One region of the Streptomyces sp. S07_1.15 genome, then DNA from elsewhere that is predicted to be linked to it. Evidence: riboswitches for the same ligand, from Rfam matches in the RefSeq annotation. Region 1 holds a riboswitch; the other holds the start of a gene.

Region 1 (15,078 bases):
GCGTACCGCCGAAGTCGTGTCATTGGCACATATACCCCTAACGGGGGTGCTGATGGGTAGGGGAGCGTCGTGTGCCGGGTGAAGCCGCGCCGGAAGGCAGTGGTGGACGGTTCACGAGTGAGAATGCAGGCATGAGTAGCGATACACACGTGGGAAACGTGTGCGCCGATTGACTAAGGGTTCCTGGGTCAAGCTGATCTGCCCAGGGTAAGTCGGGACCTAAGGCGAGGCCGACAGGCGTAGTCGATGGACAACCGGTTGATATTCCGGTACCCGCTTTGAAGCGCCAGCGCTGAACCTTCTGATGCTAAGTCCGTGAAGCCGCCGGCTGAGTCTTCGGACGAGGTCGGAGTGGTGGAGCCGACGGCCCGAGGGGGTAGTAGGTGAGTGATGGGGTGACGCAGGAAGGTAGTCCAGCCCGGGCGGTGGTTGTCCCGGGGTAAGGGTGTAGCCCGGAGGGTAGGTAAATCCGTCCTCCGTGTAAGGGTGAGACCTGATGCCGAGCCGATTGTGGTGAAGTGGATGATCCTATGCTGTCGAGAAAAGCCTCTAGCGAGTTTCATGGCGGCCCGTACCCTAAACCGACTCAGGTGGTCAGGTAGAGAATACCGAGGCGTTCGGGTGAACTATGGTTAAGGAACTCGGCAAAATGCCCCCGTAACTTCGGGAGAAGGGGGGCCATTGCTGGTGATCACCCTTGCGGTGTGAGCTGGTGGTGGCCGCAGAGACCAGCGAGAAGCGACTGTTTACTAAAAACACAGGTCCGTGCGAAGCCGTAAGGCGATGTATACGGACTGACGCCTGCCCGGTGCTGGAACGTTAAGGGGACCGGTTAGTCATGATCCGTCATGGCGAAGCTGAGAACTTAAGCGCCAGTAAACGGCGGTGGTAACTATAACCATCCTAAGGTAGCGAAATTCCTTGTCGGGTAAGTTCCGACCTGCACGAATGGCGTAACGACTTCTCGACTGTCTCAACCATAGGCCCGGTGAAATTGCACTACGAGTAAAGATGCTCGTTTCGCGCAGCAGGACGGAAAGACCCCGGGACCTTTACTACAGCTTGATATTGGTGTTCGGTTCGGCTTGTGTAGGATAGGTGGGAGACTGTGAAGCCCGGACGCTAGTTCGGGTGGAGTCGTCGTTGAAATACCACTCTGGTCGTGCTGGATGTCTAACCTGGGTCCGTGATCCGGATCAGGGACAGTGTCTGGTGGGTAGTTTAACTGGGGCGGTTGCCTCCTAAAGGGTAACGGAGGCGCCCAAAGGTTCCCTCAGCCTGGTTGGTAATCAGGTGTTGAGTGTAAGTGCACAAGGGAGCTTGACTGTGAGACCGACGGGTCGAGCAGGGACGAAAGTCGGGACTAGTGATCCGGCGGTGGCTTGTGGAAGCGCCGTCGCTCAACGGATAAAAGGTACCCCGGGGATAACAGGCTGATCTTCCCCAAGAGTCCATATCGACGGGATGGTTTGGCACCTCGATGTCGGCTCGTCGCATCCTGGGGCTGGAGTCGGTCCCAAGGGTTGGGCTGTTCGCCCATTAAAGCGGTACGCGAGCTGGGTTTAGAACGTCGTGAGACAGTTCGGTCCCTATCCGCTGTGCGCGTAGGAGTCTTGAGAAGGGCTGTCCCTAGTACGAGAGGACCGGGACGGACGAACCTCTGGTGTGCCAGTTGTCCTGCCAAGGGCATGGCTGGTTGGCTACGTTCGGGAGGGATAACCGCTGAAAGCATCTAAGCGGGAAGCCTGCTTCGAGATGAGGACTCCCACCCCCATGAGGGGTTAAGGCTCCCAGTAGACGACTGGGTTGATAGGCCAGATATGGAAGCACCGCAAGGTGTGGAGTTGACTGGTACTAATAGGCCGAGGGCTTGTCCTCAGGTGCTCGCGTCCACTGTGTTGGTTCTGAAACAACGAACTGTGTTGCCGTCCGGTTCGTATAGTTTCATAGTGTTTCGGTGGTTATAGCGTGAGGGAAACGCCCGGTTACATTCCGAACCCGGAAGCTAAGCCTTTCAGCGCCGATGGTACTGCAGGGGGGACCCTGTGGGAGAGTAGGACGCCGCCGAACTCCTTGTGAAGCCGGGTTTCCCGGGCCTTGACCGGCTCGGGAAACCCGGTCTTTTTGTGTGTCCGGACCGCCCGCCGACCCTCCGCGCTCGCCGGCCCCCGTACACCGGTAAGGTCGGGGAGCATCGTCGAAAACGTCCTTCCGGGAGGCCACGGGTGGAGGTCCAGGAGACAAGGGTCCAGACAGACCGTGTCCTCACCATCCCGAACATTCTCAGCATGGCCCGGCTGCTGGGCGTGCCCCTCTTCCTCTGGCTGATTCTGCTGCCGGAGTTCGGGGGGCCCAAGGCCGACGGATGGGCCCTGCTCGTCCTCGCCCTGAGCGGCGTCAGCGACTACCTGGACGGCAAGCTCGCCCGCCGCTGGAACCAGATCAGCAGCCTGGGACGGATCCTCGACCCGGCGGCCGACCGTCTGTACATCCTCACGACCATCGTCGGCCTGACGTGGCGCGACATCATCCCGCTCTGGCTGACCGCGGCGCTCCTCGCCCGGGATCTCATCCTGCTCGTGATGGTGGGCATCCTCCGCCGGCACGGCTATCCGCCGCCCCAGGTCAACTTTCTCGGCAAGGCGGCGACGTTCAACCTCATGTACGCCTTCCCGTTGCTGCTGCTGAGTGACGGAAGCGGATGGCTTCCGCAGCTCGCTGCTATTTTCGGATGGGCGTTCGCGGGATGGGGTACAACTCTCTACTGGTGGGCAGGAACTCTCTATGTGGTTCAGGTCCGCCGACTCGTGAAGGCGGATACCTCGACCGACTGAGCCTGCCCCGACGCCGTGGCCCTGGCCGAACGCAGGGTTTCCGCGTGCCAGTGCGGTGGGTCCACCCCGACGGACCGGCCGAGCTCGGTCGGTGTGACCGTCGTCTCTTCAAGGAGGACGCTTCCGACATGAAGGCCGTCGTGATGGCCGGCGGTGAAGGCACACGCCTTCGCCCCATGACCTCAAGCATGCCCAAGCCACTGCTGCCGGTGGCGAACCGGCCAATCATGGAGCATGTTCTGAGGCTGCTCAAGCGGCACGGGCTGAGCGAGACCGTGGTGACGGTGCAGTTTCTCGCCTCCCTCGTCAAAAACTACTTCGGTGACGGGGAAGAGCTCGGAATGGAGCTCACCTATGCCAACGAGGAAAAGCCCCTCGGCACTGCCGGCAGCGTCAAGAACGCCGAGGAAGCCCTCAAGGACGACTCCTTCCTCGTCATCTCCGGTGACGCACTCACCGATTTCGACCTCACCGAGCTCGTCAACTTCCACAAGGAGAAGGGGGCACTGGTCACCGTCTGCCTGACCAGAGTGCCCAATCCCCTGGAATTCGGCATCACCATTGTCGACGAGGAGGGGAAGGTCGAGCGGTTCCTGGAGAAGCCGACGTGGGGGCAGGTGTTCTCGGACACCGTCAACACCGGCATTTACGTCATGGAGCCCGAGGTCTTCGACTATGTCGAGGCCGATGTCTCGGTCGACTGGTCCGGCGACGTCTTTCCGCAGCTGATGAAGGAAGGCAAGCCGATCTACGGCTACATCGCCGAGGGCTACTGGGAGGACGTCGGCACCCACGAGAGCTACGTCAAGGCGCAGGCCGACGTGCTCGAGGGCAAGGTCGATGTGGACATCGACGGTTTCGAGATCTCTCCCGGTGTCTGGGTGGCCGAGGGCGCCGAGGTGAGTCCGGACGCGGTGCTGCGCGGCCCGCTCTACATCGGTGACTACGCCAAGGTGGAATCCGGGGTCGAGATCCGGGAACACACCGTCGTCGGATCGAATGTCGTGGTGAAGAGCGGCGCCTTCCTGCACAAGGCCGTGGTCCACGACAACGTGTACATCGGCCAGCAGAGCAATCTGCGCGGCTGTGTCATCGGCAAGAACACCGACATCATGCGCGCCGCCCGGATCGAGGACGGAGCCGTGATCGGCGACGAGTGCCTCGTCGGCGAAGAATCGATTGTGCAGGGCAACGTCCGCGTCTACCCGTTCAAGACCATCGAGGCGGGCGCCTTCGTCAACACCTCGGTGATCTGGGAGTCGCGCGGCCAGGCGCAGCTCTTCGGGGCCCGTGGGGTGAGCGGCATCCTCAACGTCGAGATCACCCCCGAGCTGGTGGTGCGGCTCGCCGGGGCCTATGCGACCACCCTCAAGAAGGGGTCGACGGTCACCACGGCGCGCGACCATTCCCGGGGCGCCCGGGCGCTCAAGAGGGCAGTGATCTCCGCTCTCCAGACCAGCGCCATCGACGTGCGGGACCTGGAGAACGTGCCGCTGCCGGTGGCCCGCCAGCAGACCGCGCGCGGCAGTGCCGGCGGCATCATGATCCGCACGACCCCCGGGGTGCCCGACTCCGTCGACATCATGTTCTTCGACGAACGCGGGGCGGATCTCTCCCAGGCGGGGCAGCGCAAACTCGACCGGGTCTTCGCCCGCCAGGAGTACCGCCGGGCCTTCCCCGGGGAGATCGGGGATCTCCGCTTCCCGGCCAGTGTGTTCGACGCGTACACCGGTTCGCTGCTGCGTGCCGTCGACACCACGGGCGTCGCCGAGGCAGGACTCAAGATCGTGGTTGACGCCTCCAACGGCAGCGCCGGACTGGTCCTCCCCAGCCTCCTCGGGCGGCTCGGGGTCGACGCTCTGACGATCAACCCGGGCCTCGACGAGTCGCGTCCCACCGAGACGGCGGACGCCCGCCGCTCCGGCCTGGTGCGGCTCGGCGAGATCGTTGCCTCCGCCCGCGCCGCGTTCGGGGTGCGCTTCGACCCCGTCGGCGAGCGGCTGTCCCTGGTCGACGAGCGCGGACGGATCGTGGAGGACGACCGCGCTCTGCTGGTCATGCTGGATCTGGTGGCGGCCGAGCGGCGCAGCGGGCGGGTCGCGCTCCCCGTGACCACCACCAGGATCGCGGAGCAGGTCGCCGCCTACCACGGCACGCAGGTGGAGTGGACGACGACCTCACCGGACGACCTGACCCGGGTCAGCCGTGCGGAGTCCACGGTCTTCGGCGGCGACGGCAGGGGCGGTTTCATCGTCCCCGAGTTCAGCAGCGTCTTCGACGGCACGGCCGCCTTCGTCCGCCTGATCGCCCTGGTCGCCCGGACGCAGCTGACACTCAGTCAGATCGACGCGCGGATCCCGCGGGCCCATGTGCGGCGCCGGGACATCGCCACGCCGTGGGCGGTCAAGGGTCTCGTCATGCGCAGCGTGGTGGAAGCCGCCGGTGACCGGCACGTCGACACCACGGACGGTGTGCGGGTCGTGGAGGCCGACGGCCGCTGGATCATGGTCCTGCCGGACCCGGCGGAGGCGGTCACCCATCTGTGGGCGGAGGGCCCGGACGACGCCTCCGCGCAGCAGCTGCTCGACGAGTGGGCCGCGGTGGTGGACAGCGCCGGCCGCTGAGCCGTCGCCCCTGCAGGGATGCCGTGAGTGGCCCGCCGCATGCCGGCGGGCCACTCACGATCGGCCGAACCGGTGGGCCCATTCGGCGGTGGCGGCCCTCACATGCGACGATGTGCGTCATGTCGCAGCAGTCCCCCGATCGGAGCACTCCCGCGCGCCGGTCGCGTCCCGACGCGTCCATGTCGCTGCTGACGAACGTGACGGAGCACAGCCTGGACGAGGGTTACGCGGAGGCCGCCGCCCGCCGTGCGGCCGAGGGCTCGGCCGGCCTGCCGAAGACCCTGCGGTCGAAGCTGGGGCTCGCGGCGGGCCTGGTGCTCGCGGCGATCGTCGTGACCGTCGGCGCCGCGCAGGCCAGGGTGGAGGCCCCGGTCCGCGCCAAGGAACGCGAGGAACTGATCAGCCGGATCGAGGACGGGACCGAGCGGTCCGACACGCTGGAACGGAACGTCGAGCGGCTGCGCCGGGAGGTCGGAGCCGCTCAGCGCGAGGCGCTGGAGAAGCACGGAGGAAGCCGGGAGGAGCTGACCGCGCTGCTGGCGGGGGCGACCCCGGTGCACGGCCCGGGCCTGCGACTGGTGGTGGACGACGCCGAGAGCGCGGCGGCGGGCGGCGACGGACCGCGGGAGAGCAGCAGCTTCGCCGACAGCGGACGGGTCCGTGACCGTGACATGCAGCATGTCGTCAACGGGCTGTGGGGCGCGGGGGCCGAGGCGGTCGCGATCAACGGCCAGCGGCTCACCGCCGTCTCGGCGATCAGGAGGGCCGGCGAGGCGATACTCGTCGACAACAGGCCGCTGGCGCCGCCGTACACGGTGCTCGCGGTGGGGAACGGGCAGCGGCTGCGCAAGGCTTTCCAGAACAGTGCCGGTGGTCAGTACCTGAAGGTGCTGCAGGACAACTACGGCGTCCGTGCGAGCATCTCGGCGCACGAACGGGTCGACCTGCCGGCCGCGCCGAGTCTGATCATCCGAACCGCGAAACCGCTGGGCGCCGGCGGCAAGAGCGCCGCCGACACAGGGAAGGGCATATCGTGATCGCCGTACTGGGCCTCGTCGTGGGCGTCGTGGTCGGACTGCTGGTCCGGCCGGAGGTTCCGGCGGTGGTGGAGCCGTATCTGCCCATCGCCGTGGTGGCCGCGCTGGACGCGGTGTTCGGCGGTCTGCGGGCGATGCTGGACGGCATCTTCGACGACAAGGTCTTCGTGGTGTCGTTCCTGTCGAACGTGGTGGTGGCCGCTCTGATCGTCTTCCTCGGTGACAAGCTGGGTGTCGGGGCGCAGTTGTCCACCGGTGTCGTGGTGGTGCTCGGCATCCGGATCTTCTCCAACGCCGCCGCCATCCGCCGGCACATCTTCCGGGCGTGAGGCCGATGAACGACGACAGGACACCGGAGCCGGAGGACACCGGCGCGGACCGCGGCCGGACCCCGGAGGAGCGCGCGGAGGCCCGGAACGGCACGGGTGCCGCGCGGCGCCCGGGGCCGGGACGGCAGCCGCTGCCCGAGGCGAAGACCCCGGATTCCGGCGGGGAGCGCCCCGCCGACGGCCCGGCGGCGGCCGACGTCTCGTCCGGCGCACCCACACCCCCCGCCCCCGCTCCCGGCGCGGGAGCCGCCGCCCCGGCGCCGGAGGGCCCGCGCGGTGAGGAGAGGATGACGGGACGCCAGCGGCTGCGGGCCGCTCTCTGGCCGCCGCGGGTCAGCCGCGCCCAGCTCATCGTGGCGCTGCTGCTGTGCGTGCTCGGGCTGGGCCTGGCGATCCAGGTCCGTTCCACCAGCGACGCCAGCGTGCTCCGCGGCGCGCGCCAGGAGGACCTCGTCCGGATCCTCGACGAGATCGGCGACCAGACCCAGCGGCTCCAGGACGAGCAGCAGCGTCTGGAGGAGCAGCGCACCGAGCTGGAGAACAGCTCGGACCAGGCCGAGGAGGCCCGCCGGCAGACGGAGCAGAAGGAGCAGCAACTCGGCGTGCTGGCCGGGACGGTGGCCGCCGAGGGCCCCGGTCTCACCATCACCGTCAGTGCTCCGCAGGGGGCCGTCGACGCGTACAAGCTGCTGGACGCCATACAGGAGCTGCGGGCCGCCGGTGCCGAGGCGATCCAGATCAACGACGTACGGGTGGTGGCGGGTACGTTCTTCACGCAGGACGGCGACCGGGTCCGCATCGACGGGCAGCGCGTGGAGCAGCCGTTCCGGATCAGGGCGATCGGTGATCCGCAGGATCTGGAACCCGCTCTCAACATTCCCGGCGGTGTGGTGCAGAGTCTGGAAAAGGAGCAGGCCACGGTGGCCGTCACCCGCGAGGAGAAGATCATCGTGGACGCCTTGCGGGCGGCGGATCGGCCTGACTACGCTCGGTCGTCACCGCAGTGAGACGCGGTCGGTCGCCGGGGCGCGGGCGGTACGCGCGAGGGGCTCGCCGGGCGCGTGCGGCTGCGGGGGGTCGGAGCACCGCGAGGGCGGTGCGTGGTGGAAACTGTCTGGTGGGCGCGGACGTTGTCTTCATGTCCGGGTCGGCACACAGGGTGTGCAATGAGGTTTCGTCCTGCCCCACGGGCGGGTCTGTTTCGGTCAAGGGGAATCGCCCGTGAAGTTGTTCGGGAAGTTGTTCGGTAAGAGCGCTCGGGAAGAGTCGGGCGGTGCCCGTCACCGGGCCGGTGGCCCGGAGGAGGGCGGCGCGCAGCAGGCGGAGCGGCCGCTGTTCCGTGACGAGGTGGCGGGGGCCGAGGGGGGCAGTGGCGCGTCCTCTGTTGACCCTGCCGCGTCCGGACGCATAGGTTCATCAACCTCAAGTGCGGGTGGAGAGTTCGGCTCCGGTCCGTACGCGTCCCAGGCCCCCGGTGGGCCGTCGCAGCAGGAGGCACAGTCCATGTCGGCCTTGCCGGTTTGTACGAGGTGCGGGCACCGGAACGCCGAGGCCAGCCGCTTCTGCTCCAACTGCGGTGCCCCGCTGCGCGGCGCGCCGTCGGAGCGCCCCTCCGAGACCACCTCGACGATCTCGATCTCGGGCCTGGAGGCCTACGAGGCGGAGGCCACCGGCCAGACCGCGCCGCCGCTCTCGCCGGAGGCCCAGGCCGCCGTCGACGCCCTGCCGCCGGGTTCGGCGCTGCTGGTCGTCCGGCGCGGCCCGAACTCCGGCAGCCGCTTCCTGCTGGACGGCGAGCTGACCACGGCCGGCCGCCACCCGCAGAGCGACATCTTCCTGGACGACGTGACCGTCTCCCGGCGCCATGTGGAGTTCCGCCGCGGTGCGGACGGCGGCTTCACCGTGGCCGATGTCGGCAGCCTCAACGGCACCTACGTCAACCGTGAGCGCATCGACTCCGTTCCGCTGACCAACGGTGACGAGGTGCAGATCGGCAAGTACCGGCTGGTCTTCTACGCGAGCCAGCGGAGCATCTGACCGCAGGGAAAGGCCCATGCGCCAGACACCGTCGGGCGGCGCCGGCTCCGGCGCCGCCCCCGACCGCCGTTTGCTCAGCATCGGCCGGGTGCTGGGCCTCCTCCGGGACGAGTTCCCGGAGATCACCATCTCCAAGATCCGGTTCCTGGAGGCGGAGGGCCTGGTCGAGCCGCGGCGCACGCCGTCGGGCTACCGCAAGTTCAGTCCGGACGACGTCGAACGGCTCGCGCGGGTTCTGCGGATGCAGCGCGACCACTATCTGCCGCTCAAGGTGATCCGCGAGCAGCTGGACGCGCTGGAGCGGGGCGAGCGGCCGGACGTCCCCGCGCCCGGCCGGGCCCGGGATCTGCTGGACGGTGTGCTGGACCCGGCGGACGCGGTCCCGGCCCCGGCCCGGACCGATCGCGCCGGGCTGCTGGCCGGGGCCGGGGTGGAGGAGCGGGAGCTGGCCGAGTGGGAGTCGTACGGCCTGATCTCGCCGCTGGAGGACGGGAGCTACGGCCCAGACGCCGTCACGATCGCCGGGATCCTCGGGGAGATCGGCCGCTTCGGTCTGGAGCCCCGGCATCTGCGGGTCATGAAGGCGGCCGCGGACCGTGAGGCCGGCCTGGTGGAACAGGTCGTCTCGCCGCTGAGGCGGCACCGCAACCCCCAGACGCGCGCCCACGCCGAATCCACCGCGCGCGAGCTGGCGACCCTCTCGCTGCGGCTCCACGCGGCCCTGGTGCAGTCGTCGCTCGGCGTGCGCCTGCGCTGACTCCGCGCTTCCGAGGGGTGCCCGACTACCCAAAACGGCCGGGCAGGTCCTAGGGTTGCTGTGTGAACGAGCTCGACGTTGTGGGTGTCCGGGTGGAAATGCCCTCCAACCAACCGATCGTGCTCCTGCGTGAGGTGGGAGGCGACCGGTACCTTCCCATCTGGATCGGACCGGGGGAGGCGACCGCGATCGCCTTCGCCCAGCAGGGCATGGCCCCGGCCAGACCGCTGACGCACGACCTGTTCAAGGACGTGCTCGAAGCGGTGGGCCAGGAGCTGACCCAGGTCCGCATCACGGATCTGCGGGAGGGTGTCTTCTACGCGGAGCTGGTCTTCGCGAGCGGTGTCGAGGTGAGCGCCCGCCCGTCCGACGCCATAGCGCTGGCCCTGCGCACCGGTACCCCGATCTACGGCAGTGACGGGGTGCTGGACGACGCCGGTATCGCCATCCCGGACGAGCAGGAGGACGAGGTGGAGAAGTTCCGCGAGTTCCTCGACCAGATCTCGCCGGAGGACTTCGGTACCAGCAGCCAGTGACGCGGGCGGGAGCTCCCCGCAACCGCCCGCCGCGCATTCGCTGAGCCGTTCCCCGCCCGCGGTTACGGAAAACCACCCCAGGGGTGATTATCACCCGGCGTGCCGAGCGCGGCGATCGTTGACGCACCCCCGGCGACTGCCTACCGTCGACAAGGCAGGTCAAGGACGGAGGTCGGCGTGAGCAGCACCGGCGACGGTACAGCGGCGGGCAGTCCCATTCCGCTCCACGCGGGTGGCTCCGCCCCCATCCAGAAGACCGCCGCGACGGGTCCCGTGACATCCCCCGGTCAGCCTTCCGAGAACGTCGGATACCGGGGCCCCACGGCCTGCGCGGCCGCGGGCATCACCTACCGGCAGCTCGACTACTGGGCCCGCACGGGGCTGGTGGAGCCGAGTGTGCGCTCCGCCCAGGGCTCGGGCGGCCAGCGGCTCTACAGCATCGAGGACGTCGTCGTCCTCAAGATCGTCAAGCGGTTCCTGGACACCGGTGTCTCCCTGCAGAACATCCGCGCGGCGGTGCGCCATCTGCGCACCCGGGAGCGGGCCGACCTGGCCCGGATGACGCTGATGAGCGACGGGGCGACGGTCCACGAGTGCTCCTCCCCGGACGAGGTCGTCGGTCTCCTGCAGGGCGGACAGGGCATGTTCGGCATCGCCGTCGGCGTGGTCTGGCGCGATGTGGAAAACGCGCTGCAGCAGTTGCACGGGGAGCGGGTGGACACGGGGGAGACCCTGATCGGGCACCATCCCGGTGACGAACTGGCCCGCCGCCGGAACCGCGCCGGCTGAGACCGGCCCCGGCGCGCCGGTCCGGTGGCGGCGCGGCCGCCGGAGCCGTTGTCGGTGCCGTAGGGCAGCATCGGTGCCGTGAGACCGGTTCCGACGATCCTGCATCTGGACATGGACGCCTTCTTCGCCTCGGCGGAGCAGGCGTCCAAGCCCAGTCTGCGCGGGAAGCCGGTCGTCGTCGGCGGTCTCGGGCCGCGCGGCGTCGTCGCCACCGCCTCCTACGAGGCGCGGGTCTTCGGTGTCCATTCGGCCATGTCGACGGCCCAGGCCCGCAGGCTCTGCCCCAACGCCGCGTATCTGACGCCCCGGTTCTCGCTGTACCGGCAGGTGAGCGAGGCGGTCATGGAGCTGTTGCGGGAGCTGTCCCCGCTGGTCGAGCCGCTCAGCCTGGACGAGGCCTTCGTGGACCTGGAGGCGGGCCCGGCTCCCCCGGCGACCGCCGCCGCGGCCCGGGAGGCCGGTGAGCGGCTGCGGACCGCGATCCGCGCGCGGACCTCGCTCACCGGCTCGGTCGGCCTGGCCGGGTCCAAGATGCTCGCCAAGATGGCGTCCGAGCAGGCGAAGCCGGACGGTCTCGTGGTCATCGAGCCGGGCACGGAACGCGAACTGCTGGCGCCGATGCCGGTCCGGGTGCTGCCCGGTGTCGGGCCCGCCACCGCCGAGCAGCTCCGCCGGGCGGGCATCGGCACCGTCGAGGAGATGGTCGGGGCGGGGGAGGCCGAGCTGGTGCGGCTGCTGGGCAAGGCGCACGGCAGCTCGCTGTACGCCCTCGCCACCGGCCGGGACGACCGCCCGGTGGTGGCCGAGCGGGACAGCAAGTCCGTCTCCGTGGAGGACACCTTCGACGTGGACCTGCACGACCGGACCCGGGTGTACGGGGAGGTGGTGCGGCTGGCCGGCCGGTGTGTCACCCGGCTGCGGGCCGCCGGCCGGTCCGGGCGCACGGTCGTCCTCAAGGTCCGGCGCTACGACTTCTCCACGCTGACCCGCTCGGAGACCCTGCGCGGCCCCACCGACGACCCGGGGGTGGTGCGCGAGGCGGCGGTGCGGCTGCTCGACGGGGTGGACACCACCGGCGGGGTGCGGCTGCTCGGCGTCGGCGTCACCGGGCTGGCGGACTTCACCCAGGAGGATCTCTTCGCGCAGGCAGCGCTGGAGGGCACCGGCCCGGCGGCTCCGGCCGTCCGCGCGCGGACCGGGCCGGGCGGGGACGAGGACGCGGAGGCGGGCACGCGGCCCGACCAGCCGGGGGAGGGCGCGGGGGAGGGCGTCGCCGCGGCGGAAGCGGCACGGGCGGGGGATGCGGGGGGCGCCCGGGAGGGCTCCCGCCGGTGGCACCCCGGGCATGACGTGCGGCACGCGGAGTACGGGAGCGGCTGGGTGCAGGGCAGCGGTCTGGGCCGGGTGACCGTCCGGTTCGAGCAGCCCTGGTCGGAGCCGGGGCGGGTACGGACCTTCCGCGCGGACGATCCGGCGCTGGAGCCGGCCGCGCCGCCGCCGCTGGTACGGCCGGCCGGCGGCCCGGAGCCCGGCCGGAGCGGGGGCCGGGGACCCGGCCCGCCGGGTGGTCAGGCGCCGGATCCGGCGGTCCGTCCTGAGCCGTCCCGGCCCGGGGCCTCCTCGTCGCCGTCCGGCAGCTCCGCCTCCAGCCCGTAGTGGTGGTAGAGCTGGATCTCCTGCTCCGGCGAGAGGTGGCGGCCCACCCCGAAGTCCGGCGCGTTCCGGACCAGGGAGCGGCGGTAGGGCACGTACAGGGTGCCGTCGACGAACTCGCTCGGCTCCAGCGGGACGAAGGCGTCCCGGCCGAACAGGCCGGTGCGCACGGCCGCCCACTCGGGCAGCCCGGTGGCGTCGTCGAGGTAGACCTCGTCCACGGTGCCGATCTTCGTACCGTCGCTGTCGAAGGCCTTGCGGCCGATGAGGCTCCGCGGGTCGATCCCCGTGTGCACGGTCCCTCCAACTGGTCGGCGGACTTCCCCGTGCAATCCACGTAAGGCCAGATCCGGCCCGTCGGCCACTCGGGGGTCCGGTCCGGGGCCCCGCTGGTAGGCTGGCCGTGGCCGCAGATCCCGTGCGGGAGAGTCCTCCGCCCCCCGGGGCCGGGGGCGCCGAAGGAGCAAATCCTCCCCGGAATCTCTCAGGCACCCGTACCGCACGGGCGAGGTCACTCTGGAAAGCAGGGCAGGTGCCGGGCCGGCTGTGCCGGAACCTTTCCTCACCGACGGTGAAAGCCGGACCGCGTGTGCGGGGTCCGGTGAAGCTCTCAGGTCGACGACAGAGGGGGAGGCCCCCGTTCGGGGTACCCGCCAGGGTGCCCCTTCGCAGGTCCGCGTCGACCAGGAGGCCTCCGCAGATGACCGCACCCCGCATTCCCCTCTCCCGGCTGGAGCGTGGCACCCCGTTCGCCCGGCGCCATATCGGCCCCGGCCGCGAGGCCCTGGCCAAGATGCTCGCCCAGGTGGGCTACGGATCGCTCGACGAACTCACCGCGGCCGCCGTCCCGGACGTCATCAAGAGCACCGGGGCGGTGGCGCTGCCCGAGGCGCGCGGAGAGGCCGAGGTCCTGGACGAACTGCGGGCCCTGGCCGGCCGCAACCAGGTCCTCACCTCCATGATCGGCCTCGGCTACCACGGCACCTTCACCCCGCCGGTGATCCTGCGCAACGTCATGGAGAACCCGGCCTGGTACACCGCCTACACCCCCTACCAGCCGGAGATCTCGCAGGGCCGGCTGGAGGCGCTGCTCAACTTCCAGACGGTCGTCGCCGACCTCACCGGCCTGCCCACCGCCGGCGCCTCGCTGCTGGACGAGGCCACCGCTGCCGCGGAGGCGATGGCGCTCTCCCGTCGTGTGGGCAAGGTGAAGGACGGGGTCTTCCTGATCGACGCCGACTGCCTTCCGCAGACCATCGCCGTCATCGAGACCCGCGCCGAGCCGGCCGGGACCGAGATCGTCGTCGCCGACCTGTCCGGCGGCATCCCGGACGAGATCGCCGAGCGCGGCGTCTTCGGCGTGCTGCTGCAGTACCCGGGTGCCTCCGGGCGGATCACGGACCCGCGGGCCGTCGTCGAACGGGCGCACGAGCTGGGCGCCGTCGTCACCGTCGCCGCCGATCTGCTCGCCCTCACCCTGCTGACCTCGCCCGGTGATCTCGGCGCCGACATCGCCGTCGGCTCCACCCAGCGCTTCGGCGTCCCGATGGGCTTCGGCGGGCCGCACGCCGGCTACATGGCGGTGCGGGAGTCCTACGCCCGCAACCTGCCGGGCCGCCTGGTCGGCGTCTCCGTCGACGCGGACGGCGCCCCCGCCTACCGGCTGGCCCTGCAGACCCGTGAGCAGCACATCCGCCGGGAGAAGGCGACCAGCAACATCTGCACCGCGCAGGTGCTGCTCGCGGTGATGGCCGGGATGTACGCCGTCTACCACGGGCCGGACGGGCTCGCGGACATCGCGCGCCGCACGCACCGCTACGCGGCCCTGCTCGCCGAGGGCTTGCGGGCCGGCGGCGTGGAGGTCGTCCACGGCGCGTTCTTCGACACGGTGACGGCGCGGGTGCCCGGGCGGGCCGCCGAGGTCGTCGCCGCCGCCCGCGAGGCCGGGATCAACCTGCGGCTCACCGACGCCGACCACGTGGGCATCGCCTGCGACGAGACCACCGGCAGGGAGGAGCTGGCCGCGGTCTGGGCCGCGTTCGGCGTCCCGGCCGGCGCCGCCTCCGTCGACGCGCTGGACGCCGCGGTGCCCGACGCGCTCCCCGAAGGGCTGCTGCGCACCGACGAGTACCTCGGCCACCCCGTCTTCCACGAGCACCGCTCGGAGACGGCGATGCTGCGCTATCTGCGCCGGCTCGCGGACAAGGACTACGCGCTGGACCGGGGCATGATCCCGCTCGGCTCCTGCACCATGAAGCTGAACGCGACGACCGAGATGGAGCCGGTCACCTGGCCCGGCTTCGGCGCCCTGCACCCCTTCGCGCCGGCCGAGCAGGCGGAGGGCTACCTCGCCCTCATCCGGGAGCTGGAGGAGCAGCTGGCGGCCGTCACGGGCTACGACAAGGTCTCGCTGCAGCCCAACGCGGGCTCCCAGGGCGAACTGGCCGGACTGCTCGCCGTCCGCGCCTACCACCGTGCGCGG
Region 2 (15,078 bases), 1.8 Mb from region 1:
CGCCTGACGCTGACACCGGCGCTCCACAGCGACGAGCTGCGGCCCGCACCCCCGGGTGCGGGCCGCGGCTCGTTCCGGTGTGCGGGGCCCGGCGTCCGCACCGGCCGCCGTGTCCGTCCGCGCACCACCGCCCGCCTGCGGCCGGCGCGCCGACGGCGTCCGTACGGCGCGGCGGCCGTGCCCGCCCCCGAGGCGGTCCGCGCCGGGCGAATTCGCGCAGAGGTGCGGATTTTCCGCCGCAGCACGGCCCCAGCACGGTGGACCGGATGCCGCCCCGCACGTCGCACCGTACGGCGTTCCCCGCGCCGTACCCCGCGTTCTTCACCCTCCGGCCATCCGGCCGTCATTTTCCGGATACCGCCGGTTGATTCGGCGTGCCGGCCGGAAATATTCCCCGGCACGGCCGTTATTCCGTATTCCGTTTTTCAACGGCTCGTTCTTGCGATTCCTTGTGCGGCTCACCGCCACTGCCGGGATTTCCTCGATACGTGCCCCGTCGAGGAGGTTCCCATGAACCGCACAGCTCGCACACAGGACCGCTACTCCCGCCCGCGCACCGGCGGCGGCTCCGCCCCGTACGGCGCCGGACGCTCCGCCGGGCAGGGTCCGCGCCGTTCGGGCGGCGGCCGTCCGGGTGGTTCCGGTGGCTACGGCCGCCGGCCCGCCGGCCCGCAGGGTGAGTTCGCCCTGCCGGTCACCATCACCCCCGCGCTCCCGCCCGTCGAGGACTTCGCCGCCCTCGGCCTCCCGGACGGGGTGCTGAAGACGCTCACCGGCCTCGGGATGGTCGAGCCGTTCCCGATCCAGGCCGCGACCCTGCCGAACTCCCTGGCCGGACGCGATGTCCTGGGCCGCGGGCGCACCGGCTCCGGCAAGACCCTCGCCTTCGGCCTGGCCCTGCTGACGCGGACCGCCGCCGTCGGCCGCCGCGCCGAGCCGAGGCAGCCGCTGGCGCTCGTCCTCGTCCCCACCCGGGAACTCGCCCAGCAGGTGACCGACGCCCTCACCCCCTACGCCCGGGCGCTCTCGCTGCGGCTCACCACCGTGGTCGGCGGCATGTCGATCGGGCGGCAGGCGTCCGCGCTGCGCGGTGGCACCGAGGTGGTCGTCGCGACTCCGGGGCGGCTCAAGGACCTCATCGACCGCGGCGAGTGCCGGCTGGACCAGGTCGGCATCACCGTGCTGGACGAGGCCGACCAGATGGCCGACATGGGCTTCATGCCGCAGGTCACCGCGCTGCTCGACCAGGTGCGCCCCGGCGGCCAGCGGATGCTCTTCTCGGCCACCCTCGACCGCAACGTCGACCTGCTGGTGCGCCGCTACCTGAACGACCCGGTGGTGCACTCGGTCGACCCCTCCCAGGGCGCCGTCACCACCATGGAGCACCACCTGCTGCACGTCCACGGCGCCGACAAGTACGCCACGACGACGGAGATCGCGGCCCGCGACGGCCGGGTGATCATGTTCCTGGACACCAAGCACGCCGTGGACAAGCTCACCGACCACCTGCTGAAGAGCGGGGTCAGGGCGGCCGCGCTGCACGGCGGCAAGTCGCAGCCGCAGCGCACCCGGACCCTCGGCCGGTTCAAGACCGGGCACGTGACCGTGCTGGTCGCCACCAACGTCGCGGCGCGCGGCATCCACGTCGACAACCTCGACCTGGTCGTCAACGTGGACCCGCCGACCGACCACAAGGACTACCTGCACCGCGGCGGACGCACCGCGCGGGCCGGCGAGTCCGGCAGCGTCGTCACCCTCGTCCTGCCGAACCAGCGCCGGGAGATGACCCGTCTGATGACCCTGGCCGGTGTCACCCCGCGGACCACCCAGGTCCGCTCGGGCGATGCCGAGCTCACCCGGATCACCGGTGCGCAGGCACCCTCGGGCATCCCCGTGGTCATCACCACGCCGGCGTCGGAGCGCCAGGAGCGCGGCGCCTCCGCGGGCCGCGGACGGCGCGGCGGGCCGTCCCGGTCGCGCCGGACCTCCTCCGCCCAGCAGACGGACGGCGGCGCGGGCCGCCGGCGTCCGGCCCGCCGCAGCGCCGCCTGACACCCGGCACCGCACGACGTTCCGTGTGACGCCCGGAGGAACCGGCGCCCTTGCGGCGGCCGGGTGCCTCCGGGCACACGGCGAGCCCCGGCAGCGAAGGATGCTGCCGGGGCTTCCGCCTGTGCGGATACGGGGGTTCGCCGGGGGGTGCCGGGCCCGGCCGTCGTGCCGCCGGGCGCGGGGACGCACGGACGCCGCCGGGGCGCGGGCCGCGCGGCCCGGGGCCGCCGGGCGCCGTCCGCGGGGGCGGACGCGCCGGGCGGGTGCACCGGACCGGCCCGGCCCGGCCGGGTGGCGGGGGTGCGCCCGCTACCCGAAGTAGCTGAAGTCCCCGACCGTCCAGGCGTTCACGTCCTCGATGGCGATGCGGTACATCCCGCCGGTCTCGGGGATGCCCACACTGCCCTGGAGGATCCGGGCGACATGGAGATGCAGGTGGGTGGGCGGCTCGCTGCGCTTGCGGTCGCTGTCCGCGGTGAAGACGGCCGAGAACGGCGAGAGCCGGTCCGAGCCTCCCAGCACCTCGGCCACGCGCTGGCGCCACACGGCCTCGGGGGCGAGGCGTCCGGTGATGACGGCCCCGGGGACAACGACGGTGAGTGACATCTGATTGCTCTGCTCGGACTCCACGGTGGTGGCGATGTCAACCAGCAGATCATCGGGCTTCGACATAGGCGTTGACTCTACAGCGCGGGGGTGGAGCACGGCCCGATGCGGGGGGTCCGGGGCGCGAGCCGGTGAGGGGGCGCGCGGGGCCGCGCGGGTGCTGCCGTCTTTCTTCGGGCCCGGAACCCGGCGGGATCCGCCCGGCCGGGATCGTCCGGAACCCGCTCTCCCGGTTGCGCGGTGGCGGCCCGTCCGGGGCCGGCGGCCGGTAGCCTGCGCAGCGCCGGGCCGGCCGGGGGCGCGGAACCCCGCGTGGAACCACCGTGGTCCGTCGCGGCCCTCCAGAGAGTGAGGCGCGTACCGATGAGTCCCGAATTCCTGATCACATCGTTCGTCATCGTGGTGTCACCCGGCACCGGGGCGCTCTACACGATCGCCACCGGGCTGTACCGGGGCTTCCGGCAGAGCGTGGTGGCCGCCTTCGGCTGCACGCTCGGGATCGTGCCCCATCTGGCGGCGGCGGTCGCCGGGCTGGCCGCGATCCTGCACACCAGCGCGGTCGTCTTCCAGACCTTCAAGTACCTGGGGGTGGCCTACCTCCTCTACATGGCCTGGAAGACCCTGCGCGAACGCGGCACGCTCACCCCGTCCGAGCCGGGGGAGGAGGGACGGTCGGCGCTCCGCACCACGGGCACGGCCGTGCTCATCAACGTCCTCAACCCCAAACTGTCGATCTTCTTCCTGGCGTTCCTGCCGCAGTTCGTCCCGGCCGGCGCGGGGAACACCCTTCCGCACATGCTGGAACTGAGCGCGGTGTTCATGGCGATGACGTTCGTGGTGTTCGTCCTGTACGGGCTCTTCGCCGCGGCCGTCCGGGACCATGTGATCACCCGTCCGAAGGTGCTCGCCTGGATGCGCCGCACCTTCGCCGCCGCCTTCGTCGGCATCGGGGCCCAGCTGGCCTTCAGCGGCAACAGGTGACCACGGTCCCGCCCCCCCGGCCGGGGCTCAGTCCCCGGAGGGCCGGGACGGGCTCTCCGGGGAGGGGCGGCGGAGCGCCAGGACGAGAAGTTTGCCGCCCTGCCAGAGGGCATCCGCGATCAGGATGAACGTCCACAGCCGGCCCGCGCCGTAGAGCAGGCCGGTGACGGACGAGTCCTGTTCTCTGCCACCGCTGAGCAGCAGTTCGCCGAAGTCCCCGGTGAGCAGGTCCTTCATCCAGGACAGACCGGCGACGAGCAGGACGAGCTGGGCCACCGCGAACAGCGCGCCGTGCAGGCCGAGTTCACGCCGGATCTGCCGGGGCGTCTTCTGCTTCCGCTTCTCCTCCCGCTGGTTCTCCTTCCGCCGGGGTTCCCGCTTCGTCGCCGCCGTCCTGGTGTCCGTCTCCGCCCGGCTCTCCGCACCGGACGCACCGTCCGCCGCGGCGGACACCTGCTGCTTCTCCGGCCGCCCCGGAGGCTCCGGTGCCGGGGGAGGGACGTCGGCGACCCCGAGCCTCCGCACGGCACGGGGGACGACCACCGCCCCGGCCAGCAGAGGCACCGCCGCGACGAGGCAGGCCGCCGTCCAGTCGGCGCTGTCGTAGAGCACACCCGCCGCGAGCGACCCGGTCAGGGCCCCCAGCAGGCGCGCCGATTCGTACACCCCCATCCCGCGTCCGGCCTGCTCGCCCGACGCCTCGGCGATCACCGCCTGCCCGATGGGGATGACGGCCGCCCAGGCCAGCCCGCTGAGGATCCACAGCCCCGCGATCACGAACGGGTTCGGCGCCCACGCCAGCCCCACGGCGAACCCGGCACTGGAGACCGAGGCGGCCATCAGCACCCGGGAGCGGCCGAACCGCACCACATACCTGTGCAGGTGTTCGGCGGCGACGCTCATGGCGATGGCGCCGGGCAGGAACACGAACGCGATCTCGCCAACTTCCAGATCGAACCCGCGCTGCAGGTGCAGGAGCAGCAGCAGGGAGACGGCGGACTCGGCCGTCATCGTCAGCACCACGGCGAGCAGCATGGGCCGCAGCCTGCGCCCCACGGCGCCGAGACCCGCCGCGGCCGTTCCCTCCGCCGTCTCTCCTTCCGCGCCTTCCGCGCCTTCCGCGCCGGTCCGCGGGGGCCCGGGCCGCCGGGGCGAGACCAGCAGCAGCACAGCGGCGGCCGCGCACGCCGCCGCGCAGGCGAGGAAGACCCCGGTGTAGTCGATGAGGCCGATCAGCGTCAGACCGGCGATGAACGCCACCCAGGCGCCGGTCTCCTGGGAGGACAGCAGCCGGGGGAAGACCGCGGAGTCCTCCGAGAGCCGTTCACTGATGATCGCCCGGACGCTCACCCACAGCAGCGCGCCTCCCACGCCGCCGACGGCGGCTGCCGCGTAGGCGACGGGGGCGTTCTGCGCGAGGGCGTAGCCGGCCGCCGAGACGCCGTAGAGGGCGGCTCCCGCCGCGGCCACGTACCGGCGTTCGAACGTGTCGGCCAGCACGCCGGAGACCGGCCGGAAGACCATCGATAAGACCATCTCGACGGCCAGCAGCACGCCGACCTCGGTGGCGCTGAGCCCGATGGCCGCTCCCGCCCACAACGGCAGGACGAAATCGATGAGCTCGTTCGGGCCATTGGTCAGCATGGCCGCGAGCAGCGTGTTCCCCTCGCGCCGCTGCCGTCGGCGCGCGTCCGCTTCCGCCCCCGCGGTCGCCGGAACGTGTTCGGTCATGCCCATCCCCCGTCGGACCGTCGTTCGAGCAGCTTCGAACGCTATGACGGGCCGGTCGTCGATGGCAAAGGGTTAGGCCCGGGGCGGTTCGGTGGCAAGCTCCCGGACCGGTCGTGCTCACGGCACCTGAGCCCGATCGCGCACGTGCACGGCCCCCGGTGGCGGCCGGTCGCGGACCGAGCGCAGGGTTGGCCCGGCGTGGGTGAGCAAGGGGGCGCTCGGATAGGTCTGCCTGTAACAACTGCGCCCATGCGATGCGCAGTTGGACCGCCTCGACCCCGCGGCATGACCGCCGGGGCGCGGCCGGCTCAGAGGACCGGCGGTCGTCCCAGCCGGGTCATCAGCCGGACGGTGCGCCAGCGCATCGGACGCCGCTCGCCGCACGGGGTGCGCAGGCCCTCCAGAATGCCCGCCGCCCAGGCCCGCAGACCGGCCGGGGAACGGGTGCGGGCCCTGTGAGCAGTGTCCACGGCGCTCGTCACAGCGTGACACCCACATGGTGGCTGAGCTGTTCCAGATACCTGTGATGACCGCGCGGACCTGCTGCGGGATTCATGTACCAAATCGTCCCCCTGTCCATTGCTCAGGGGGACGATTTGGTACATGGGTGTACTGGGCCCTCGGCGCCGGACTGTGGCCGGAGGGAGGGGTCTTACCGGTGGCGGGTTTCGGGCGCGCCGGTCGGGCCGATCCCTCAGCACTCGATGACGTTCACCGCGAGCCCGCCGCGGGCCGTCTCCTTGTACTTGACCTTCATGTCGGCGCCGGTGTCCTTCATCGTCTTGATGACCTTGTCCAGGGAGACGTGGTGGCGGCCGTCGCCCCGCAGCGCCATGCGCGCGGCCGTCACCGCCTTCACCGCCGCCATGCCGTTCCGCTCGATGCACGGGATCTGGACCAGGCCGCCGACTGGGTCGCAGGTCAGGCCCAGGTTGTGCTCCATGCCGATCTCGGCGGCGTTCTCGACCTGCTCCGGGCTGCCGCCCAGCACCTCGGCGAGGCCGCCCGCCGCCATCGAGCAGGCCGAGCCGACCTCGCCCTGGCAGCCGACCTCCGCGCCGGAGATCGAGGCGTTCTCCTTGAAGAGCATGCCGATGGCCCCGGCGGCCAGCAGGAAGCGGACGACGCCCTCGTCGCCGGCGCCCGGTACGAACTCCGTGTAGTAGTGGAGGACGGCCGGGATGATGCCGGCCGCGCCGTTGGTCGGGGCGGTGACGACGCGGCCGCCCGCGGCGTTCTCCTCGTTGACCGCCATCGCGTAGAGGGTGATCCATTCCATGGCGCGGGCCGGCGCGTCGCCCTCGGCGCGGAGCTGGCGGGCCGAGTTGGCGGCGCGGCGGCGGACCTTGAGGCCGCCGGGCAGGATGCCCTCCCGGGAGAGGCCGCGGTCCACGCAGGCGCGCATGACCCGCCAGATCTCCAGCAGGCCCGCGCGGATCTCCTCCTCCGTCCGCCAGGCCTTCTCGTTCTCCAGCATGAGGGCGGCGATGGACAGACCGGTCTCGCGCGAGAGGCGCAGCAGTTCGTCGCCGGTGCGGAAGGGGTACTTCAGCACGGTGTCGTCCGGCTTGATCCGGTCCTCGCCGACCGCGTCCTCGTCGACGACGAAGCCGCCGCCGACCGAGTAGTACGTCTTCTCCAGGACGGGGGCTCCTCCGGCGTCCGCCGCCGTGAGGGTCATGCCGTTGGCGTGGTACGGGAGTGAGCGGCGCCGGTGCAGGACGAGCTGCGAGGGCTCGTCGAAGGGGATCTCGTGGGCGTCGCCGGCCTCGGCGGCCAGGAGCCGCAGCCGTCCCGTGGAGCGGATGCGGGCGATCTCGCCGTCGGCCCGCTCCACGTCCACGGTGCGCGGCGAGTGGCCCTCCAGGCCGAGCAGGACGGCCTTGGGGGTGCCGTGGCCGTGGCCGGTGGCGCCGAGGGAACCGAACAGTTCGGCGCGGACCGAGGCGGTCCGGTCCAGCAGGCCCTCCCGCTGCAGCCGCCGGACGAACATGCGTGCGGCCCGCATCGGGCCCACGGTGTGGGAACTGGACGGCCCGATGCCGATCGAGAAGAGATCGAAGACGGAGATGGCCACGGTGGTACTCCCGGATCATCCCCGCGGTGGCGGGGAAACGGGCCGCCCGGCGGTCCACGGGGTAGGGGGCCGGACGGCGGTGCGGGCGAAGTGGGGCAAAAGACTGTGAGAGGCCGCAAGGAGCGGCGAGAGGCAATATACGGGGCGGAAACCGGGCATGTTCGGCCGTTCGTCTCCGCCCCGTACCACTGCCGGCCGGCCGGTGGGACGGGCCGGGGAGCGGGCTACTTGAGCCCGGGGTACAGCGGGTGCTTCACCGTCAGGGCGGAGACCCGGCCGCGCAGCGCCTCCGCGTCGTAGCTCGGCTTGAGCGCCTCGGCGATGATGTCCGCGACCTCGCGGAAGTCGTCCTCGCCGAAGCCGCGGGTGGCGAGCGCCGGGGTGCCGATCCGCAGGCCCGAGGTGACCATCGGGGGGCGCGGGTCGTTCGGGACGGCGTTGCGGTTGACCGTGATGCCGACCTCGTGGAGGCGGTCCTCGGCCTGCTGCCCGTCCAGCTCGGAGTTGCGCAGGTCCACCAGGACGAGGTGGACGTCCGTGCCGCCGGAGAGGACGGAGACGCCGGCCGCGGTGACGTCCTCGGCCAGCAGCCGCTCCGCCAGGATCCGCGAGCCGGCCAGGGTACGCCGCTGGCGGTCCTTGAAGTCCTCGCTCGCCGCGACCTTGAAGGCCACGGCCTTGGCCGCGATGACGTGCATCAGCGGGCCGCCCTGCTGGCCGGGGAAGACGGCCGAGTTGATCTTCTTGGCCAGTTCGGCCGTGGAGAGGATCACACCGCCGCGCGGGCCGCCCAGCGTCTTGTGGGTGGTGGTGGTGACGATGTGGGCGTGCGGCACGGGGGAGGGGTGCAGGCCCGCGGCCACCAGGCCGGCGAAGTGCGCCATGTCCACCATCAGATAGGCGCCGACCTCGTCCGCGATCCGCCGGAAGGCCGCGAAGTCCAGCTGGCGCGGGTAGGCGGACCAGCCCGCGATGATCAGCTTGGGCCGCTCCTCCTTGGCGAGCCGCTCGACCTCGTCCATGTCGACCCGGCCGGTCTCGGCGTCGACGTGGTAGGCGGCCACCTTGTAGAGCTTGCCGGAAAAGTTGATCTTCATGCCGTGGGTGAGGTGCCCGCCGTGCGCCAGGTTCAGGCCCAGGATGGTGTCGCCCGGGCTGAGGACGGCGGCCATCGCGGCGGCGTTCGCCTGGGCGCCGGAGTGCGGCTGGACGTTGGCGGCCTCGGCCCCGAACAGCTCCTTGATCCGGGCGATGGCCAGCCGCTCGACGACGTCGACGTGCTCGCAGCCGCCGTAGTAGCGGCGGCCCGGGTAGCCCTCGGCGTACTTGTTGGTCAGGACCGAGCCCTGGGCCTCCAGCACCGAGACGGGCGCGAAGTTCTCCGAGGCGATCATTTCCAGGGTGGACTGCTGGCGGTCGAGTTCGGCGTCGACGGCGGCGGCGACGTCCGGGTCGGCTTCGTGCAGGGAGTCGTTGAGAAGCGACATCAGGTCTTCCCGATCGGTGGCAGGGAGGGGCTTCAGTTGCCGGTGAAGGCCGCGTACTCGTCCGCGGAGAGCAGCTCGGGCTCGCCCGCGCTCTCGTCGGTCCTCACCTTGAACAGCCAGCCGCCCTCGTACGGGGCGGAGTTCACCAGCGCGGGATCGTCCACGACGTCCTGGTTGACCTCGGTGATCTCGCCGGAGACCGGCGCGTACAGGTCGCTGACCGACTTGGTCGACTCCAGCTCACCGCAGGGTTCGCCCGCGGTGACCGTGTCGCCGACCTCCGGGAGCTGGACGTAGACCACGTCACCGAGCGCGTCGGCCGCGTGGGAGGTGATGCCCACGGTGGACACGCCCTCCTCGGCGGCGGACAGCCACTCGTGCTCCTTGCTGTAGCGCAGCTGCTGGGGGTTGCTCATGACCTGATTCTCCTGGATTCGGTGACGTGCTCGTGTACGGGTCTTGACACGTGGGACGGACGACGGGGGAGACGGGGAACGCGGGGGAGGGGCGGGAGTCTCAGCGCTGCCGCTTGTAGAACGGCAGGGCCACGACCTCGTACGGCTCGTGGCGGCCGCGGATGTCCACGGCCACCCCCGGGGTGCCCGGGGCGGCGTAGGCGGGGTCGACGTACGCCATGGCGAGCGGCTTGCCGAGGGTCGGCGACGGGGCGCCGGACGTGACCTCGCCGATGACCTCGCCGCCGTCCGCGGCCACCACCGCGTACCCGGCGCGCGGCACCCGCCGCCCCTCGGCCACCAGGCCGACGAGCTTCCGCGGCGGGGCCTCCGCGGCGCGGGCCGCGGCGGCCTCCAGCGCCTCACGGCCGACGAAGCGGCCGCCGTTCGTGGTCTTGTCGAACTTGACCACCCGGCCGAGCCCGGCGTCGAACGGGGTGAGCGCGGTGCTCAGCTCGTGCCCGTAGAGCGGCATCCCGGCCTCCAGGCGCAGCGTGTCCCGGCAGGACAGGCCGCAGGGGACCAGGCCCGCGTCCTTCCCCGCCGCGGTGAGCGCCCGCCACAGCGGCTCGGCGTCGTCGGGGGCGGTGAAGAGCTCGAAGCCGTCCTCGCCCGTGTAGCCCGTCCGGGCGATCAGGGCGGGGACGCCGCCGACGGTGCCGGGCAGCCCGGCGTAGTACTTCAGGCCGTCCAGGTCCGCGTCGGTGAGCGAGCCGAGGATGCCGGGGGACTCGGGGCCCTGGACCGCGATCAGCGCGTAGTTCTCGCGGTCGTCGGCCACGGCCGCGTCGAAGCCGGCGGCGCGCTCGGTCAGCGCGTCCAGCACCACCTGGGCGTTGGAGGCGTTGGCGACGACCATGTACCGCTCCCCGGCGAGGCGGTAGACGATCAGGTCGTCGAGGATGCCGCCGCCCGGCTCACAGATCATGGTGTAGCGGGCGCGGCCCACCGCGAGCGCGGAGAGGTTGCCCACCAGGGCGTGGTCGAGCAGCTCCCCGGCCTGCGGGCCGGTCACGGTGATCTCGCCCATGTGGGAGAGGTCGAAGAGGCCGGCCCGGGTGCGGACGGCGGTGTGCTCGTCCCGCTCGCTGCCGTAGCGCAGCGGCATGTCCCAGCCGGCGAAGTCGGTCATCGAGGCACCGAGCGAGCGGTGCAGCGCGTCAAGCGGGGTGCGGCGGGGGGCATCGGTCATGGCGGTGGCTCCCTGACGAAGGTGGCGGAACTCTGCGCGGCATCGGCAACACAGTCTCCCCATCTGTCATGGAACCTGAGAGCTTCGCCACAACCGTACGTACCCGGGATCGTGGCTTGCACCTTGGGTGGGGACGCCCCGGAGGGACGGCCCGCTTTCCAGATTTGCCTCGTCCGCGCGGTACGGGGCCTGAGAGATTCAAGGGAGGACTTGCTCCTTCGGCGCCCCGGCGGCGGCACGGCGGCCGGACCGGGGACTCTCCCGCGCGGATTCGAACGGCGGTATGCAGTTGGCGCGGTCATCATCGCACGGGAAGCGGAATACCGACCCGGAGGGAACCGGAGAACCGGCCCGGAGGGTCCGTCTCATCAGCACATCGCGGAACCGCGCACCGGGTATCGACGTTGTAACGCGGCACCGTTCTTGCCAGGCTGGCCGGGCAGTCCGGGGGTGACCGCACAGAGGGGGGACGATCAGGGTGCAGGTTCGGGTCCAGGGGATGTACGCGATCACGCCGCGGGCCGCGGCCGGACCGGAGACCGCGGCGGGACGGAGCACCGCGGCGGAAGCGGAGCCCGCCGCCGGACCGGAGACCGCGGCGGAGTGGACGGCGTCCGCCTGCCCGGCCGCCGCCGGAGCGGACGCGGCCGGATCGGACGCCGAGACGGACCTGCGCGGCCGCAGGCCGTCCGCGCTGCGCTACCCGGCCGGCGACGTCCTCGTCGTCTCCGGGCTCCCCGGCAGCGGCAAGAGCACCCTGATCAAGCGGGCCACCGCCGCCCTCGACGCCCGCGGCGGCGCCGTCCACCGGATCGACTCCCAGGACGCCCGGGACCGCTGGCAGCGCCGGCTGCCCGCCGCCCTGCCCTACGCCCTCTACCGCCCCCTGGTGCGCGCCGCCCACTACGCCGGGCTGCGCCGGGCGCTGCGCTCGGGTGCGAGCGTCGTCGTCCACGACTGCGGAACCCTGACCTGGGTGCGCCGCTGGCTGGCGCGTGACGCCCGCCGCCGGGGCCGCGGTCTGCACCTGGCGCTGCTGGATGTCTCCCCGGAGACGGCCCTCGCCGGGCAGCTCGCGCGGGGCCGGGGCGTCTCCGGCTACGCCTTCGCCCGCCACCGCCGGGCGGTGGCCCGGCTGGTCGCCGGCGCGGAGGCCGGCCGGGCCCCGGAGGGCTGCGTCTCCGTGGTGCTGCTCGACCGGGCGTCGGCGAGCGCGCTGCACACCATCGGCTTCGGCTGACCGCCCCGGTGTCCCGGCCACCGCACGGCCCACACAACCCGCACAGCCCACACAGCCCGCACGGCCCACACCGCCCGGACGGCCCGCACGGCCGGGCGGCGGGAAGAATCCCGGAATCACCGTGAATCCGCGCTGTCGGGCCCCTGGCCGTACCCCGGTGGGCTGGCGCTAGGGTTCTGCTACCCGGATTCCCGGATCCCGACGACCCCGGCCGCCGCGGGCGGTGGCCGCGCCGTCCGCGCGGGCCGGACGGCGCGGAGGTGCCGGGCTCCGGGCGACAGGCCCCGCAGCGCCCGGGCGGCGCGGACGAGACGTGGTTGGACGGCATGAGCATCGACGGCATGAGCATCCCGGAGCAGCACGAGCGCACCCCGGCCCCGGCGGGGATGCCCGGCGTGTCCGGAGGTCTGCCCGGCAGCGCGCCCGGTGGCTTCCCCCGCAACGAACTGGAAGAGGTGCTCGCAGCCTCCCTCGGGGTCCCCGGGGCGGGCGCCCGGCTGATCGAGGTGCTCGGCCGCAGCCGGATCTGGGTGCCGCTGCCGAACGGCGGCGGGCCCTCCAGCCCGGATCTGGACCTGCCCACCCTGGATGTGGCCGGCATCGCCTGCGTCCCCGTATACAGCTCGGAGGAGGAGTTCCTCCGGGGCGCGGGCTCGCACATGCCCTGCACGGTCGCGCCCGCGCGGGAGTTCGCCCGCGGGCTGCCGCCTCAGCTGGGCATCGCCGTCAACCCGGGCGGCACCTCCGTCGGCGTACCGCTGCCGCCGCCCGCCGTGGCCGAGCTGTGCCGCACCGGCCGCGGCGAGACCGGGCCCGGCGTGCCGTCCGGCGGGCGGGTGCGGCTCTTCGAGCCCGACTGGCAGGACGAGCCGGTCGACTTCCTGGCCGCCGCCGCCGGGGAGTTCACCACAACGGGGGTCGTGCTCACCGCCCGCCGCACTCTCGCGAGTGTCGAGGGCGACCCGCCGGCGCTCTTCGTCGGTGTCGAACTCTCCCGCTGCGAACCGGAGGACCGGGCCCGGGTGCACGACGCGCTCGGCCGGGCGCTCGGCGCGGTGCCGGTGCCCTGGCCCGTACAGATGGTCCTGCTGGACATCGCGCACGACCCGGTCGGGGACTGGATGCGCGCGCGGATCCGGCCCTTCCACACCGCCGGGTGACGCGGCTCGAACACGGGCGCGGCGGGCACCGCGAACGGCCGGTGCGCGACACCCGGACGGCGGACAGGGCGGCGGGCGCCGCCGCATCCGGTCCGTAAGCTGGTTGGATGACCCGGCGGGGCGCGAAGGACGCGCACCGCGGCGGTGCCGAGAGGCAAGACGAAGGGGCGGAACCAGGTGAGCGCGGGCGGGGACAGGGAGCAGATCGAGCAGCTGCTGCCACAGGTGACGCCCGGCCGGTACGACGCCTATGAGGCGCTGCTGCGGGCCCTCGCCGACGGGCAGGTGTGGATGCTGCTGTGGCACGGCCATCCGGGCGCGCCCGACGCGCAGTACGGGAACATGGAGGTCGACGGCTACGGCTACGCCCCCTGTGTGACCTCCGCCCAGGAGCTGGCCGCCAGCGGCTGGAACCGGGCGCACGAGGTGGTCGGCGGCCGGGAGATCGCCGCCTCCCTCTTCCCCGACCGCTGGGGCCTGTGGCTGAACCCGCACGCGCCCGGCGGCGGCGTCGGCATCCCCTGGGCCGATCTGCGCCGGGTGGCCTCCGGCCTGGACCGGCTGCCCGCCGGCCCGCTGCGGATCACCGAACCGGCCGTGGAGATCCCGCAGTTCTACGCCCTGCTGACGCAGAACGCCCACCACACGCCCGCCGTACGGGCGCTGCGCCGCGCCTGGGTGCAGCCCTCGGTCGGTGTGCCGTATCTGGCCATCGGCCTGGAGCTGTACGACAACGGGCCGCAGGCCGTGGAGTCCGTGCGCCGGATGATGGGGCAGTCCGTCGGCGTGGTGCCCGAGGGGCTGCCGGTGTCGACCGTCGCCCTGTCCGACGAGTACGACCCGGTGGCGCTGTGGATGCGCGCCAACTCCCGGCCGTTCTTCGACCGCGAGGGCTACGCAGCCGGCCCCGGGGCCGGGGCGGTCCCCGGCGCCGGTCCCGCCCCCGGCTACGGCTATCCGCCGCCGCACGGCATGCTGCCGGGCGCCGCGCCCCGCTGAAAGCGGCTCAACGGCCCCGCGCCGTACGGCGCACGCCAGTGCGATAGCACTCCAGACCAGCCGGGGCGCACCGCGTCAACCGGACCTGAACAGGGCATATCCGGTATATGCGCTGTCCGGGTCTCAGGTATGTATCACCGCTATGCGGACTGTTCACCGCCGCCGGAGTCGTCTGTAGTGTTCGAGCGGTCAGCGCCTCTCAATACCGTTCATCCCTGGGGTAGAGCATGCGAATAAGAAAATCCAGAGCCGCTCGGGCGGTTGTGGTCACCTTGGCGATGGGGCTGGCCGTGACCAGCTGCGCCAGTGACCGGGACGAGGGCGGCAAGGGAGAGGCGGGCGACACCTTCATCTTCGGTGCCGCGGGCGACCCGTCCTCCCTCGACCCCGCCCTGGCCAGCGACGGCGAGACCTTCCGCGTCACCCGCCAGGCCTTCGAGGCCCTCATCGAGCACGAGCCGGGCGGCAGCGAGCTCGTCGGCGGCCTCGCCGAGTCCTGGGAGGGCAGCGAGGACGGCACCGAGTGGAAGTTCAAGCTCCGCAAGGGCGTGGAATTCCACGACGGCGAGAAGCTGACCGCCGAGGCCGTCTGCAAGAACTACGACCACTGGTTCAACTGGTCGGGCACGTACCAGAACAGCGCGGTCTCCTACTACTGGCAGACCATCATGGGCGGCTTCAAGAAGAACGAGGACAAGGAGACGCCCGAGGCGAACTACGTCTCCTGCACCGCCGAGGACGAGCTGACCCCGGTCATCAAGGTCAAGGAGGCCACCGCCAACCTCCCCGGCGGCTTCTCCCTCCAGGCGCTCGCCATCCACTCCCCGAAGGCGATCGACGCCTACGAGAAGGAGGAGGCGAAGGGCGAGGGTGACGCGATCACCTACCCCAAGTACAGCCAGGAGGCCGGCACGGTCGCCGGCACCGGCCCGTTCAAGATCTCGAAGTGGAACAAGGGCAACAAGGAGATCACCCTTGAGCGCTTCGACGACTACTGGGGCAAGAAGGCCGGTGTCGAGAAGCTGGTGTTCCGCACCCTCGACACCGAGGAGGGCCGCCGCCAGGCGCTGCAGGCCGGTGACATCCACGGCTACGACC

The links. Region 1 has a riboswitch for glycine ahead of gcvP (aminomethyl-transferring glycine dehydrogenase). Riboswitches for the same ligand answer to the same signal wherever they lie in the genome.
Region 2: linked by a shared signal. The riboswitch ahead of gcvT (glycine cleavage system aminomethyltransferase GcvT) and the one ahead of gcvP (aminomethyl-transferring glycine dehydrogenase) in region 1 are both predicted to bind glycine.

Annotation. Positions count from the first base shown of each region.
Region 1 is NZ_JAJBZK010000001.1:248,873-263,950, reverse strand. It holds rRNA gene LIX60_RS01265 (23S ribosomal RNA) at 1-1,878, shown strand, start outside; rRNA gene rrf (5S ribosomal RNA) at 1,954-2,070, shown strand; gene LIX60_RS01255 (CDP-alcohol phosphatidyltransferase family protein) at 2,226-2,834, shown strand; gene LIX60_RS01250 (mannose-1-phosphate guanyltransferase) at 2,963-5,458, shown strand; gene LIX60_RS01245 (DUF881 domain-containing protein) at 5,578-6,495, shown strand; gene LIX60_RS01240 (small basic family protein) at 6,492-6,824, shown strand; gene LIX60_RS01235 (DUF881 domain-containing protein) at 6,830-7,831, shown strand; gene LIX60_RS31870 (FHA domain-containing protein) at 8,004-8,861, shown strand; gene LIX60_RS01220 (MerR family transcriptional regulator) at 8,878-9,618, shown strand; gene LIX60_RS01215 (bifunctional nuclease family protein) at 9,681-10,154, shown strand; gene LIX60_RS01210 (MerR family transcriptional regulator) at 10,332-10,943, shown strand; gene LIX60_RS01205 (DNA polymerase IV) at 11,022-12,599, shown strand; gene LIX60_RS01200 (PRC-barrel domain-containing protein) at 12,512-12,892, opposite strand; glycine riboswitch at 13,008-13,106, shown strand; gene gcvP (aminomethyl-transferring glycine dehydrogenase) at 13,297-15,078, shown strand, end outside.
Region 2 is NZ_JAJBZK010000001.1:2,097,794-2,112,871, reverse strand. It holds gene LIX60_RS08890 (cold-shock protein) at 1-7, shown strand, start outside; gene LIX60_RS08885 (DEAD/DEAH box helicase) at 511-2,052, shown strand; gene LIX60_RS08880 (hypothetical protein) at 2,362-2,724, opposite strand; gene LIX60_RS08875 (LysE family translocator) at 3,022-3,639, shown strand; gene LIX60_RS08870 (MFS transporter) at 3,667-5,370, opposite strand; partial or broken gene LIX60_RS08865 (glycosyltransferase family 2 protein) at 5,679-5,839, opposite strand; gene LIX60_RS08860 (L-serine ammonia-lyase) at 6,065-7,447, opposite strand; gene glyA (serine hydroxymethyltransferase) at 7,672-8,934, opposite strand; gene gcvH (glycine cleavage system protein GcvH) at 8,967-9,350, opposite strand; gene gcvT (glycine cleavage system aminomethyltransferase GcvT) at 9,451-10,581, opposite strand; glycine riboswitch at 10,750-10,855, opposite strand; gene LIX60_RS08840 (ATP-binding protein) at 11,081-11,821, shown strand; gene LIX60_RS08835 (enhanced serine sensitivity protein SseB) at 12,208-12,981, shown strand; gene LIX60_RS08830 (enhanced serine sensitivity protein SseB C-terminal domain-containing protein) at 13,159-13,980, shown strand; gene LIX60_RS08825 (ABC transporter substrate-binding protein) at 14,208-15,078, shown strand, end outside.